Regions from separate parts of the Allobosea sp. 05T433 genome, predicted to be linked through region 1. Evidence: riboswitches for the same ligand, from Rfam matches in the RefSeq annotation. Region 1 holds a riboswitch; each other region holds the start of a gene.
What was found. Region 1 has a riboswitch for thiamine pyrophosphate ahead of thiB (thiamine ABC transporter substrate binding subunit). Riboswitches for the same ligand answer to the same signal wherever they lie in the genome.

Region 1 (5,065 bases):
CGATAGGCATAGGGCAGCGCCATCAGGGCGTTGACGAGCGGCACAAGCAGCAGACCGAGCATTGCGGGATCGGCGAGGTTGCGGGTCAGGACGTACAGCCCTGCCACGAAGGCGAAGGGCGGCAGGCCAAGCATGGTGAAGGCGGCAAGGTCGGGAAGTCCCGGGCGCGGCCGGCGTCCGCGCGCGGCGCTGGCGAGCAGTACGGCAAACAGGCAGGCGAGGAGGCCAGCGCCAAGCGCGATCGCCGCGCTCGTCGCGGCAGCCGATGCGAATTCGGCGGTCGCGAGCATCGGTACGGCTGTGAGGCCGCTTGCGATGCTGAGGAGAGGCGGTGCGATCCATGCCGTCGCCAGAATGAGAACAAGGCAGTCCAGCCGCCGCAGGGAAGGGGCGAGGATATCGGGGCGCACCGCATGGCGCTCGGCACTTGCCTCGTCGCGGGCCGCCGGCGCGAGTGCGGCGAGCGCAGTCGCAAGTCCGAGGCAGAGCACAAGCTGGAGGCTGGCGAGAGCGGCCGCGCGGGCGAAATCGGCCTCGAAACGGACCGCTTCGTAGATCGCGACTTCCAGCGTCGCATTGGCAGGCCCGCCACCGAGCGAGAGCACGACGGCAAAGCTCGTGAAGCAGAGCAGAAAGACGAAGGTGGCTAGCGCCGGGGCTTCGCGCCGGATCACGGGCCAGTCGAGATGCCGGAAACAATCGGCGGCGGAGAAGCCGAGTGCCGACGCCAGGCGCCTCCGCTCGCCCGGTTCGCGGCCGAAGGCCTGAAGCAGCGTGCGCGTCACCAGCGGCGTATTCATCAGCACATGCGCGATCAGGATACCCTGGAGCCCGTAGATCGCCGGCGGTTCAGCACCGACGGCACGCGCCAGGTCGCCGAGCAACCCGGAACGGCCATAGATCGCGATGACGCCGAAGACGATCACGATCGTCGGTGCGACGGCGGCGGCGGTCAGCACGGCGAGCAGGAGGTTGCGGCTTGGGAAGCGGCGGCGCAGCAAGGCAAGCGCCAGTGCCGTGCCCAGCAGAAGCGAGAGCAGCATCGACAGGCCCGCCTGGACGGTCGCTCCTGCGACGAGGCGAGCGAGATAGGGGCCGAGCGACGACAGGGCCGCGACGTCGCCGCCGGCTCGCGCCAGCCCGGCGAGCGAGGCGCCGGCGAGCGCAAGGATGGCAAGCGCAGTGAGCGTGGCCGGGCGGAGCAAGGCCTCAGCGGCTCGCTGCGGCGAGCCAGGCGTCGATGAAGGTTCGGCGCTGCGTGCGCACCTCGTCCGGCGTGAACAGCAAGGTTCGTTCCGGCTTGACGACATCGGCGAATGAAGCCGGCAGTCCACCTGTCGCCTGTTTCGCCGGCATCATCCAGTTGCCTTCCGGGATCAGCGATTGGAAGGCGTCCGAAAGCGTGAAGGCGAGGAAGCGTTTGGCGAGTTCCGGCTGCCGCGTCGTGCGCGTCATGCCGGCGAGTTCGACATGCAGATAGTGGCCTTCGCTGAAGGGGGCGGCCTTGTACTGCGTCTTCTTCTCGGCGCCGATGTGATAGGCCGGCGATGTCGCGTAGGAGAGCACCATGTCGGCCTCGCCCTTGAGGAAGAGTCCGTAGGCCTCGGACCAGCCCTTGGTGAAGGTGACGATGCGCGGCTTGAGCCTGGTCCAGGCGGCGTCAGCGCCGTCGCCATAGACGGATCGCATCCAGAGCAGGAAGCCAAGCCCGGGCGCGCTGGTGCGCGGGTCCTGCAGCACGAGCTTTGGCCCATTCGGATCGTCGACAAGCTGCTTCAGGCTGGTGGGCGGCGCGGCAAGTTTGGTTGAATCATAGACGAAGGCGAGATGCCCCCAATCGAAGGGCAGGAAGGTATCGTCAGTCCAGGCGATGGGCAAAGTGAGCGCGGCACGGTCCTGGCCATGGGGCTGGAACAGTCCCGTCGCCTTGGCTTCTGCAGCAAGGTTCATGTCGAGGCCGAGCACGGCATCGGCCTTGGTCGCCTCACCCTCCAGCTTCAGGCGCGCGACGAGGGAGCCGGCATCATCGCTTGCGACCCAGTTCAGCGTGCAACTGCATTGCGCCTCGAAGGCCGCCTTCACTTTCGCGCCGGGACCGTATTTCCCGGTGAAGGAGGAATAAGTGTAGACCGTCAGTGCCGGTTTCTCCTGGGCCATGGACGGCGTCGCGAGCAGGAGCGCCGAGAGCGCGGCGGCGATCCGGGTCAACCGGTTGTTCAGAAAGGTCATGGCGTCACCCCGCATGCATTCGACGGCAGGCCATGACGGTCGAGAGGGAAGGCGGTCTCCGGTTGCGAGACGCCAGTGCTCAATCCCTCCGCCGGCACGATCCGGATCAGGTTCGACGGGTTGAAAGCCCTGCGCTTCCCTCTCAGCCCGAAATCGCCGGGCACCCCGTTGAGACGGTCAAGGGAATAGCGAGCGGGCCGGGGCGAGTCCAGTTGATGCCGCCTGGCCATCGCAAGGGCCATTGCGTCTGGCCGCATGGTCATGCTGGTATATCTCTTGCTTAACAGAAGGCAGGCGCGCCAGGCGCGAAAGCTCAAGAGCAAGGGGATGCCGAATGCGACTCAATCGCCGTCAGATTCTGGCCGGAAGTTCCGCTTTAACCGCTTCCAGCCTCGTTGGATTTCCGTCGCGCGCGCAGTCGCGCGCCAATACGCTGCGCTTCATTCCGTCAACGCCGTTGCCCTCCCTCGATCCGATCGTCGCTACGAGCTATGTTATCCGCAATCACGGCTATCTGATATATGATACCCTCTTTGCGACGGACGCGCAGTTCCGCATCCAGCCGCAAATGGTCGAGAGCTGGGAGACTGCGCCGGACGGGCTGCGCTGGACCTTCCATCTGCGCGACGGACTGATGTTCCACGACGAGCAGCCGGTCAGGGCGCAGGACTGCATTGCCTCGATCAAGCGTTGGTCGGCGCGCGATGCCTTCGGGCAGACTTTCGCGACATTCGTCGAGGGTTACGATGTCGTCGATCAGCGCACCTTCGCCATCCGCCTGAAGAAGCCCTTCCCGATGCTGCCGGACGCGCTCGGCAAGCTCTCCTCGAACGTGCCCTTCATGATGCCCGAGCGCGTGGCCATGATGGAGCCAACCAAGAACATCACGGAGGCGATCGGTTCCGGACCCTGGCGCTTCATGGACAAGCAATGGGTGCCGGGCCAGAACGCGATCTATGAGCGCTTCGCCAAGTACAGGCCACGAGAGGAGGCTCCGTCCTGGGCCGCTGGCGGCAAGGTCGCCAAGATCGACCGTATCGAATGGTTGCCGCTGACCGAGGTTTCAGCCGCAGTCGGCGCGCTGATGCAGGGCGAGGTCGACTGGTACGAACAGCCGCCGGTCGATCTCCTGCCCCTGCTCAAGAGCAATCCCGAGATCGCGATCGAGAACGTGCCGCTGGGACTGATCTTGCTGATGCGTTTCAACCATCTGCAGCCGCCCTTCAACAATCCCGGCATCCGCCGGGCGGTGATGATGGCAATCGATCAGACCGACTACATGGAGGCGGTCGTCGGCAGCAAGGACTACTACAAGGAGTGCAAGACCTTCTTCACGCCGGGCTCGCCGATGTCGACCGGAGCGGGCGGACAGGCTGCACTCGGCAACAATCTGGAGCGGGCCAAGGCCATGCTGCAGGAGGCCGGCTACAAGAACGAGAAGGTGTTGCTACTGGCACCCGCCGACCAGCCGATCGCCTATAACCAGTGCCTGGTGACACAGGAACTGCTGAAGAAGCTCGGCATGACTGTCGATCTGGTCGCGACCGATTGGGCCAGCTTCATCGGCAGGCGTTCCAACCGCGGATTGCCGGACCAGGGCGGCTGGTCGGTGTTCCACACGCTCTGGTCGGGCGCCGACGTGCTCAATCCCGCGCTGCATCCGCTGTTGCGCAGCAATGGCCCTGCCGCCTGGTTCGGCTGGCCGGAGGATGCCACGCTGGAAGGTCTGCGCGATCAGTGGATTGCAACGCCTGAAGTGGCCAAGCAGAAGGAGCTGGCCGCCTCGATCGAGAAGCGCGCCTTCGAGACGGTGCCCTATGCGCCGGCGGGGCTGGTGCAGCAGCCAATGGCCTATCGCAAGAGCCTGACCGGCATGGTGCTCTCGCCCGTCCAGTTCTTCTGGAACATGGAGAAGAAGGCCTGAGGACGGAGCACCCGTTGCCGTCGGGATACTGGCTGATGCCAGAGGCACTGCGCTAGCGGCTCCGATCCGGAAACCATCGTCGCGCTCTGCGACGGCTTCCAGCTCTCCGCTTCACTCCGGCCGGAGTGAAGCGGTTCGATGCTGGTGCCGATCGTACAGCTTCTGCTTGCCGCGCAGGCGCGCTGCCCCGCGGCTGCGCTTGCGTCACTCCCGTTCCCCGCCTAATCAGCCCGGCAAGGCCGCTCTGGCCCCAGCAACATCCGACAAACGCGTGAGGCGACCATGGCGACCCACAAGCTCCTCCTCCTGCCGGGCGACGGCATCGGTCCCGAAGTGACCGGCCAGGTCGAGAAGATCGTCGGCTGGTTCGAGAGGCAGGGCCTCGCCTCCTTCGCCATCGAGCGCGGACTTGTCGGCGGCGCTGCCTATGACGCGCACAAGGCGGCGATCTCGGAAGGCGACATGAAGCTCGCCCAGGATGCCGATGCGGTGCTGTTCGGCGCTGTGGGCGGCCCGAAATGGGCGGATGTGCCCTATCAGCATCGCCCCGAAGCCGGCCTGCTGCGCTTGCGCAAGGATCTTGGCCTGTTTGCGAATCTGCGGCCTGCGATCTGCTATCCGGCGCTGGCTTCCGCCTCCTCGCTCAAGCCCGAGGTGGTCGAGGGGCTCGACATCCTGATCGTGCGTGAGCTCACCGGCGGCGTCTATTTCGGCGAGCCCAAGGAGATCGTCACGCTGGAGGACGGTTCCAAGCGCGGCGTCGATACCCAGCTCTACACCACGCCCGAAATCGAACGCATCGCGCGCGTCGCCTTCGAGCTGGCACGCACCCGCCGCAACAAGGTCTCCTCGGCCGAGAAGCACAACGTCATGAAGACCGGCGTGCTCTGGAAGCAGACGGTCACGGCCCTG
Region 2 (5,065 bases), on a different contig from region 1:
CCGGTCGGTGACGACGAGCAGCCGGTCGGGCAGCCTGTTCACGACCCCACAAGCCCGAGCTGCGGGCTGGACGGCTGAGCCCGCCCACGCCGCGGAATGCGCCCCGCCAAGCGGGCGTTCCAGCCGGCCTCGACGGCGTGACGCATGGCGAGTGCCATTCGCACCGGATCATCGGCCTTGGCGACGGCGGTGTTGAGCAGAACCCCGCTCGCGCCGCATTCCATGGCGATCACCGCGTCGGAGGCCGTGCCGATGCCGGCATCAACGATCACGGGCACGGGCGAGCGGGCACAGATCAGCTCGAGATTGGCCGGATTGGCGACGCCCATGCCCGAGCCGATCAGCGACCCCATCGGCATCACGGCGGCGGCCCCGAGATCAGCCAGGCGAGCGCAAATCACCGGATCGTCGTTGCAACAGGGCAGGACGACGAAGCCCTTGTCGACGAGCTGGCGCGTCGCCTCCAGCAGCTCACCGACATCGGGATAGAGCGTCTCGCGATCGCCGATCACCTCGAGCTTGATCCAGTTGGTGCCAAGCGCCTCGCGTGCAAGCTCGGCGGTGAGGATGGCGTCGCGCGCGGTTTCGCAGCCTGCCGTGTTGGGCAGGAAGCGGCGGCCGGCAAGCAGGCGCACCGTGTCGGAGCCATGGCCCTGCAGCGAAATGCGACGCAGGGAGAGCGTGACAAGATCCGAACCGCTGGCCTCGATGGCATCGACCATGATGCGCTGGCTCGGATAGCCGGCCGTGCCAATGAGGAGCCGCGACGACAATGCCGTGCCCGCCATGGTGAGGGCCTCGATCGGAGTGCTCATGTCAGCCCCCTGCGAAGGCACGGATGATTTCGACGCGGTCGTTGCGCGACAGAGGCGTCTGCGCCCAGTCGACCTGCCGGACCACGGTGCCATTGAGCGCGATCGCGAAGCCCTGCGGACCCGGCAAGTCCATCTCGGCCGTCTCCTCCTGCCAAAGCGCCGCCAAATTCTCCGCTGCGCTATCGCGGTCCTTGCCATTGATGATGAGTTTCATGAGGTTGCCTCCAGACAGGGGGTGAAGCGCGCCTGGCCGAATGACGCGGCCGGACCCGTGATGCGATTCTCGACGAGGAGTTGCTCGATCGCGGCTGCCGTGACGGGGGCGAGCAGATAGCCGTTGCGGTGATGGCCGGTCGCAACGAGCAGGCCCGCTATCCCCGTCTCACCAAGGATCGGCGCATCGTCGATCGAGGTCGGGCGGAAGCCGGACCAGATCGCCTCGACCGGCATCTCCTCGATCGAGGGCAGTGCGCGCCGGGCGCCGTCGAGCAGGGCATAGACGCCGCCAGCGGTCACGCTGTCGTCGAAGCCGCGTTCTTCCATGGTGGCGCCGACGAGGAGAGTGCCGTCGCTCTTGGGAGCGAGATGCACCTGCTCGGTCCAGACGACACGCGCGAGCGTGCCGGTCTCGGGCGTGCTGCGCAGGGCGAGTGACTGACCCTTGAGCGGGCGGACGGGGATGTCGAGCCCCTGAAATCGGGTCCAGGCGCCGGCGGCCGCAATCACGATCGGGGCCTTGCAGAGCCCGCGCGGCGTCGAGACGCCGAGAGCGCGGCCGCCGGCCAGCTCCGGCTCGGCCTCGCAGGCTTCGACCAGGTGCCCTCCGGCCGCGAGACAGGAGCGTCGTAGCGCCGCCATGACGCGCGGCGGATCGACCTGATGGTCGGCCGGGCAGAGAATGCCGGCAACGACCGAGGGCCTCAGCCCGGGCTCGCGTTCGCGGCATTGCGCCCCGCTAAGCCATGCAGCCTCGACCTCGGCGCGCCGCTGCATGTCATGGCGGAAACGCAGGCGCTCGACCTCCTCACGCCCCAGCGCGACCAGCAGGACACCGTCCCGGCGATAGTCGACGCCGAGCCCGCTCTCGGCTTCGAGCTCGCGCGCAAAACCCGGCCAGAGCCTTTGGCTTTCGAGCGCCAGTGGCAGCTGCTCCTCGCCGCCCGGCTCCAGCTCGGCGGCCGCGGCCAGCATGCCGGTCGCGGCAAGGCTTGCCCCTTGCCCGATCGTGCCACGCTCGAAAACGGTCACATCGAGCCCGCGCCGGGCCAGCCGCCAGCCGATGGACAAACCGATCAGGCCGCCGCCAATGATGGCGATATCGGTGGCGGCCGGCGCCTCGCAGGCGACGGGCCCGGAAGCGTCGCCAGATCGGCGAAGGGTGGTGTGTGGCGGGCCTCGCATAGGCAAACTCCTCGCCCGCTCGGGGAAGGAGATCTGGCAGCCCTTCGGCTGCCGGCAAGTGCCGCGACGCTCCATCCCTCCGCCGGTATGAGCCGGATCAGGTTCGAAGGATTTCCGCGCGCCTCTCCGGGGAACACCCGGTCTGCCAGCGGTTTCTCAGCCCCTTGCCGGGGATCTCCTTGGATCCGCGCAGTCTGGAGCCGGGGCGGCAGCGAGGTCAAGGCCAATCAGACACGAACGCCGGGAGGACCCCGGCTGGCGGGCCAGGGGCCGGGAATCTTCGCCGGTCCAAGGCGCTGCTGAGGCACCTCGCCTGCCGCCATTCACCCGCGCTCCGCTTCCGCTGCCGGCACGCGCGGCCAGGCGGGCAGCTTCACGAGGGAGCGCTCCGCCGGCCATGCCAACAGCCTGCATTGTCCGTAGCGCCCAAAGCAGGCGCGACGGCGGAACGTTGCGGTCCATGAGCCGTTGGACCTCTACCGCCGCGACAAGAAGGCGGTTCAGGAGAAGCCCAGTGCCTACAGACGCGGAAAAGCCGGTTGTTCTCGTTGTCGACGACGAGCCGATCATCAGGATGTATGCGGCCTTGCTCGTCGAGGAGGCCGGTTACCTCGCCGTCGAGGCAGCGACCGCCGACGAGGCCCTGGCCATTCTCGAGCAACGCGACGATGTCCGCATCCTCTTCACCGATGTCGAGATGCCGGGCTCGCTGAACGGCCTGCAGCTGGTCGAGGTCGTGCGCGAGAAATGGCCGCCGATCGGGCTGATGGTGACCTCGGGCCATGTCCGGGTCGACCCTCAGAAATTGCCTGAGCGGGCCCGGTTCTTTCGAAAACCCTATACCGAGAGCGAGATCATCAGGACGCTGAAATCCTTGCCGGCCAGCGCCTAGGCGCGCCTGACCGAATGGGCGCGAAGGAAACGGCCGATCCCCGCGCCGGGGCGGGATCGGGGCAGAGCCCAGGAAACGGGCTTGAAACGGGCTTTCCGTGCCCGACGGAGGGCTTGCATCCTTCGTGATGGCGCCGACCGGATATCCCGAGATCTGCAACTCGCCCGCGCGCAAACCGGTGAGGCACTGCGCGCAACTCGTAAACCAGCTGGAGAACTGGTAGGATCGCAGGTGGGCGACGCTTTCCGATTGCTGGGCGGACACAGCCATGCGGAAGTTCGATTACTACGACACCGTGCTGGTACCGTGGTATTCGGAAGATGACTTTCCTGCCTTGCTGGACATGGTCGGCAAGGACCCCAGGATCCCCCGCTCCTATCCCGAATGGAAGCGCCAGTTCGCTGCCGCGACGGAGCTGCTTCTGGCCAAGGGCAAGACCGTCCAGATCATCACCGTTCGCCTCGCCGAGTATCTTGAGTGGCTGCAAAACACCCATCGCAGCAACACGGTGGCGGCACGCCTGCGCTATCTGAAATGGCTGGCCACGCAAAACGGCCAGAGGGCGACCGTCCTCCCCGTGCCGGCAAGGGTGCTGTCCGACGCAGGTGGCGAGGGCTAGCCGCACAGGGTTCGCCCCTGCCAGGTCCAAGGGGCCTGTCTCCGTCATGCGGTCGCGCCTGGCAGCGAGCGCCTTTGGCGCCCCCATAGGAAACAGGCAATGGCGGCTGCTTGCACCACGGCAGCGACCGCAGACAGCGCTGCCCCATCGAAGCTCGACAGTCCGGTTGGCGACAGCGTCCGCAGAGCGCCGAACACGGCCGGKGCAAAGGAATAACTTGCCTGTCCGATGGCAACGATCAGTGGAACGACGCGGGCAACGTCTGCCTTGCCGAATTCGACCTGTGCGATGAGCGGTGGCAGGGATGTGGCATTGCCAATCCCCGCACCGAACAGAATGACGCCCATGATCATCAGCGTTGCGTTGGCATCGCCCGCGATCAGGAAGGTCAATGACCCGCCGATCTGGACCGCATAGCTCGCGCAGGCGACGAGGCGGCGGTCCGCCGAGGCAGGCATGACGAGGCCGACCACCGTCCTGCCTGCGATCGCGGCGATCGTTGCGCCGCCCATGGCCAGCCCGGCATTTTGAGGCCCGATCGCCGGGACGAGCAGGGAGAACAGATGGGCGAGAAGGCCGATCTGGGCGAACAGACCCAACGCCATCCCTGCCGCCAGCGTCAGGAAACGACGGTCCCGCCACAGCGATCCCTTTGGCATGGCCGCCGCAGCCGAAGCGCTGACCGCAGCCGGACCTGCGTCTGGCCGAATGCCGTCAGGAAACTGGCTCAGTCGCTCGGGAGTCTTTGAAAACACAAAAATCGACAGGGAGAGAATAGCGGCGATCATCGTCACGCCGACCACGATCGCCGCCTTGAGAAAACCGATGGCGAGGATGAGAGCGACCCATAGAGGTGAGAAAATCACGCCGCCGATACTGGCTCCGTTATAGGCCATCGAGAGAGCCGCAGGGCGAGAACTCACGAACCAGGGGGAGATGATCGCATTGACGGCTGCGGCGCCCATCGCAACCCAGCCCACGCCGCTCAACAGAGCTGCGCAGAAGAGTTGCCACGGCTCGCTGGCCATCGCCCAGCCGACGACCCCGGCAGCAAGCAAGGCCGCCCCGAGAGCCGTCACCACGGGAACACTCAGGCTTCGATAGAGGCGCGGCAGATTGGCGATGACGACCGCTCCGACCAGAAAGTGCAGGGTGACAGCCGCTGAGACCAAGGCCACCGACCAGCCGGTCCGTTCGACGACGGTTTGCAGGTAGATCGGCGGCCCGTAGAAACCGACGCCCCACCCGAATGCCGCCAGAACAAAGGTCGCAGCGACGATATGCCAGCCGAAGAACGGTGGCTTCGCTGAAAGAGAGGACATGATGAAGCTCCTGACG
Region 3 (5,065 bases), on a different contig from region 1:
CACCGATGAGATTAGCGCAGGCTCCTGCGCCGTCGGACGAAGAGCCCGGACAGCCGCGCCGGCCTCGCCCCCCGGGAGCCCCAGCCGCGCCCGGCGAGGCGCGCCCGCCTGGGGCCGAACGCCCGCGGCCCGCTCCCGGAGCACCCGGGGCGCCGCCTGCGATCCAGCGGCCGGTCGCGCCTCCGGCGCCAAGCGCAGCGCCACCCGCGCAGCCACGCCCACGCGCCGCGCCGCCGCCTGAACCGCGCCGCGAGCCGCAGATGCCGCGCCCCGTGCCGCCGGGCGCCGGCGAACCCGGACGCCCACCAGCCATACGGCCGCAACCCGCGCCCCCGCCCTCCTCCGCGCCTCAGCCAATCCCGGCGGTGCCGCGCCCGGCTCCTCCAGCCCAGCCCAGCCAGCCTCAGGCCGTGCCGCCGCGCGCCCAGCCGCCCGTCCCGGCCCCCGTGCAGCCGCCGGCAGCCCGTCCGATTCCCGCCCCACAGGCGCAGCCGCCGGCAACCGCACCGTTGACGCCCCCAGCAGGGGGACGCGCTCCCGGAGCGGCTCCGCAAACCCAGCCGCCCGCTACCGCCCCGCTGGCGCCACCTCCTGCCGGCCGTGCGCCCGGCACGCCCCCGGCCGGCCAGGCGCCAGCGGCAGCTCCGGGCCAGCCTCCGGCGGCTCGCCCGACGCCAGCACCGGTGCCAGGAACGGCTCCGCAAGCCCAGCCGCCCGCCACCCAGCCACTGGCGCCGCCTCCGGGTGGTCGTGCGCCCGGCGCGCCGCCAGCCGGCCAACCGGAGGCGGCGCCAGCGACGGCTCCTACCCAACCCCCGGCGGCTCGCCCGACACCAGCGCCGGTGCCAGGAACTGCCCCGCAAGCTCAGCCGCCCGTGACCCAGCCGCTGGTGCCGCCTCCGGGTGGTCGTGCGCCCGGCGCGCCGCCAGCCGGCCAACCGCCTTCTGCAACACCCGGTCAGGTTCCGGCGCCGCTACCCGCTCAGCCGCCGGCAGCAGCCCCGCTCGCCCCGCCCCCCGGCGGTCGCGCGCCCGGCGCAGTCCCGCCGCCCGTTGCACCGCCGCAGCCGGGCCAGACGCTCGCTCCGCCTCCGGCCGGCCAGCCTCCAGCCGCTGGACCCGGGCAACTGCCCCCGCCTGACCGGCAGGGCCGTCGCGGTGGCATCGGCCTCGGTGGCGCGGCTGCGATCGGCCTTGGCGTCGGCGTGCTCGGCGGCATCATGGCGACGCAGGGCGCGACCCGCCTCGACGATGTCCGCGGGCGCCGCGAGGAGCGCCGCGAGGGCGACGTCACGATCATTCGCGAGCCCGGTCGCACGATCATCCGCGACGACGACCGTGCCATCATCCGCCGCGACGAGACCGAGCGCTTCCGCGACCTCGGCTGGCAGGGACGGACCGAACGGCGCGGAGACGAGAACGTCACCGTGTTCGAACGGCCGGACGGCAGCCGCATCATCACCGTGACCGACGAGGATGGCCGCCTGATCCGCCGGACCCGGCGCATGCGCGATGGCGATGAGATCGTGATGATCGACAACACCCGCCGCGATCGGCCGGATATGCGCTTCTCGGACGAGGTCGTCGTGCTGCCGCCGCCGCCGCTGCCGATCCCGCGCGAGCGCTATATCGTCGACGCCGAGCAGGCCGACCAGCGCCTGATCTATGAGACGATCACCGCCCCGCCGATCGCCGCGATCCCGCGCCGCTACACGCTCGACGAGGTCCGCTACTCGCCGGACCTGCGCGCCCGCATGCGCAGCGTCGATATCGACACGGTAACCTTCGAGACCGGGTCCTGGGAGGTCACCCCCAACCAGGCGCAGCGGCTCTCGGTGATTGCCGCCTCGATCAGCCAGGCACTGCAGCGCGCGCCGAATGAGGTTTTCCTGGTCGAGGGCCATACCGACGCCGTCGGCTCGGATGTCGACAACCTCTCGCTCTCGGATCGCCGGGCCCAATCGGTCGCCGAGATCCTGACGCGCGATTTCCAGGTGCCGCCGGAGAACCTGACGACGCAGGGCTATGGCGAGCAGTATCTCAAGGTGCAGACGCAGGAGGCCGCCCGCGAGAACCGCCGCGTCACGCTCCGACGCATCACCCCGCTGCTGGCCGGGCAGAATCAGCCGCAGTGAACCAATAGAACCGGCGCGGCGGGCGACCGTCGCGCCGGTCTCCCCGGATCAGGGGATTCAGGAATCAGCAAGCTCTCCGGCTTAAGACCTGTCGTAAGGAGAGTTGAGATGAGTGAGACAACCGTCGCGATCGCGCAGGGCTTTGCCGCAAGCCAGGCAGCCTCGACCCGCCAGACCTTGCAGACAGCGATGGTGAAGCAGCAGGCGACGTCCGACCAAGCGCTCGTGGATATGCTGCAGCAGAGTGCCGAGTCCCAGAAGGCTACTCTTGCCGCTGGCCAGGGCCAGAARGTCGACATTCTCGCCTGAGCCCGGCATTCCGGCGCCGCATGGCAGGGCCGCATCCCGCCCCTTGCCGGTTGCGTTCAAGAGCCGCCGGCCCTAACCTCCGCTTCGTTCCGAGGGGTGCTCGCAAGAGCTGAGATGGCGTCCAAAGCCGAACCCGTCGAACCTGATCCGGGTCATACCGGCGGAGGGACTGGAACGCGGCGTGCGCCACACGTGTACCCGCAGACAGCGACTGGACCGCTTCTAAACCCGGATCTCCTGAACCTTGGACCAAGGAGGAGATCCCATGAACGCCCACACCAAGCCCCAGAAGAATACCGTCAAGGCTGCCCCTCAAAGCGTGACGACCGGACCGATCATCGGCTCGCGCAAGATCTATGTCGCGCCGCCGGACCATCCCGAGATGCGGGTGCCCTTCCGCGAAGTTCAGCTCACCACCGATTCCGAGCCGCCGGTCCGGATCTACGACCCGTCCGGTCCGTTCACCGAGAGCGATGTCACGATCGACCTGAATGCCGGCCTGCCGCAGCCGCGCCGCGCCTGGCTCGATGCCTCCGGCTTCACGACCGTGCCCGGCCGCGCCGTCACTGCCGCCGATAACGGCCATATCTCGCCTGAACAGCTCGTTCCCGCCTGCCCGGCCCCACGCCCGATCCTCGAGGCGAAGCCCGGCCAGATGGCGACCCAGTACGAGTTCGCCAAGGCCGGCATCATCACGCCCGAGATGATCTATGTCGCGCATCGCGAGAATCTCGGCCGCGCCGCGATGCTCGAAGGCGCACGCGAGCGCCATGCCGATGGCGAGAGCTTTGGCGCCTCGGTTCCGGAATTCGTCACCCCTGAATTCGTGCGCGAGGAAATCGCCCGCGGCCGCGCCATCATCCCGGCCAATATCAACCACCCCGAACTGGAGCCGATGGCGATCGGCCGCAATTTCCTGGTCAAGATCAACGCCAATATCGGCAATTCGGCCGTGACGTCCGGCGCTGCCGAGGAGGTCGAGAAGCTGGTCTGGGCGATCCGCTGGGGCGCCGACACGGTGATGGACCTGTCGACCGGCCGCAACATCCACAACATCCGCTCCTGGATCCTGCGCAACTCGCCGGTTCCGATCGGCACGGTGCCGATCTACCAGGCGCTTGAGAAGGTCGGCGGCGACCCGATCAAGCTCGACTGGGAGGTCTTCAAGGACACGCTGATCGAGCAGGCCGAGCAGGGCGTCGACTATTTCACCATCCATGCCGGCGTGCGCCTGCCCTATGTCCCGCTCACTGCGAGCCGCGTCACGGGCATCGTCTCGCGCGGCGGCTCGATCATGGCGCGCTGGTGCCTCGCGCACCACAAGGAGAGCTTCCTCTACGAGCGCTTCGACGAGATTTGCGAGATCATGCGCAAATATGACGTCTCCTTCTCGCTCGGCGACGGCCTGCGTCCGGGCTCGATCGCCGACGCCAATGACCGCGCCCAGTTTGCCGAGCTGGAGACGCTGGGCGAGCTCACCAAGGTCGCCTGGGACAAGGGCTGCCAGGTGATGATCGAGGGCCCGGGCCACGTGCCGATGCACAAGATCAAGGAGAACATGGACAAGCAGCTGCGCGAATGCGGCGAGGCGCCGTTCTACACGCTGGGACCGCTGACCACCGACATCGCGCCGGGTTACGACCACATCACCTCGGGCATCGGCGCGGCGATGATCGGCTGGTTCGGCTGCGCCATGCTCTGCTATGTCACGCCCAAGGAGCATCTCGGCCTTCCCAACCGCGACGACGTCAAGACCGGCGTCATCACCTATCGGATCGCGGCCCATGCCGCCGATCTCGCCAAGGGCCATCCAGCGGCCAAGATCCGCGACGACGCGGTCTCGCGCGCCCGCTTCGACTTCCGCTGGGAGGACCAGTTCAACCTGGCGCTCGACCCCGATACGGCACGTTCCTTCCATGACGAGACCCTGCCGAAGGATGCCCACAAGGTCGCGCATTTCTGTTCGATGTGCGGGCCGAAATTCTGCTCGATGAAGATCACGCAGGATCTGCGCGCCGAAGTGCTGGCGATGGGCGAGAACGAACGCGCGGCGCTCGAGGGCATGGCGGAGAAATCGCAGGAATTCCTCGCCAAGGGCGGCAATCTCTACTTGCCGGCGGCGGAATGAGCGCGACGATGACCGCGGCCCGCCTCGACGCGACGGTCGTTGCAGGCGTGCTGGCGCGGGTGGCAGCGAGCCGCCCGCGGGTGCAATGCCTCACCAATACGGTGGCGCAGAACATTACGGCGAACATGCTGCTCGCCTTCGGCGCGATCCCGTCCATGGCGATCCATGTCGACGAGATCGCGGCAATGGCCGAGGGCGCCGGCGCGATCCTGATCAACATCGGCACGATCAATGCCGAGAGCGAACTCGCCATCCCGAAGCTGCTGGAGGTCGCGCGCGACCGACAGAAACCGCTGGTCTTCGATCCGGTCTTCGTCGAACTCTCGCCGCTGCGCCAGCGCGTGGCGCGCGAGGTCTTGCGCCTGCCGAACATCGTCGTGCGCGGCAACGCGACCGAGATGGCCGCGCTTGCTGCCGATCTCAAGACGGCGCGCGAGCGCAACCTCACGCTCGTCACCACCGGCAAGGTCGACCGGATCATGCGCGCAGGCGG

Region 2: another riboswitch for thiamine pyrophosphate. It lies ahead of thiO (glycine oxidase ThiO); the one in region 1 lies ahead of thiB (thiamine ABC transporter substrate binding subunit).
Region 3: another riboswitch for thiamine pyrophosphate. It lies ahead of thiC (phosphomethylpyrimidine synthase ThiC); the one in region 1 lies ahead of thiB (thiamine ABC transporter substrate binding subunit).

What each region holds. Positions count from the first base shown of each region.
Region 1 is NZ_JBFTKS010000003.1:242,079-247,143, reverse strand. It holds gene AC1DGP_RS05395 (ABC transporter permease family protein) at 1-1,205, opposite strand, end outside; gene thiB (thiamine ABC transporter substrate binding subunit) at 1,210-2,229, opposite strand; TPP riboswitch at 2,296-2,407, opposite strand; gene AC1DGP_RS05385 (ABC transporter substrate-binding protein) at 2,564-4,153, shown strand; gene leuB (3-isopropylmalate dehydrogenase) at 4,436-5,065, shown strand, end outside.
Region 2 is NZ_JBFTKS010000031.1:29,919-34,983, forward strand. It holds gene AC1DGP_RS29585 (thiamine phosphate synthase) at 1-42, opposite strand, end outside; gene thiG (thiazole synthase) at 39-815, opposite strand; gene thiS (sulfur carrier protein ThiS) at 817-1,029, opposite strand; gene thiO (glycine oxidase ThiO) at 1,026-2,216, opposite strand; TPP riboswitch at 2,274-2,406, opposite strand; gene AC1DGP_RS29605 (response regulator) at 2,731-3,108, shown strand; gene AC1DGP_RS29610 (hypothetical protein) at 3,377-3,727, shown strand; gene AC1DGP_RS29615 (MFS transporter) at 3,772-5,049, opposite strand.
Region 3 is NZ_JBFTKS010000009.1:90,766-95,830, forward strand. It holds gene AC1DGP_RS14670 (OmpA family protein) at 876-2,135, shown strand; gene AC1DGP_RS14675 (hypothetical protein) at 2,244-2,444, shown strand; TPP riboswitch at 2,527-2,631, shown strand; gene thiC (phosphomethylpyrimidine synthase ThiC) at 2,710-4,572, shown strand; gene AC1DGP_RS14685 (hydroxyethylthiazole kinase) at 4,581-5,065, shown strand, end outside.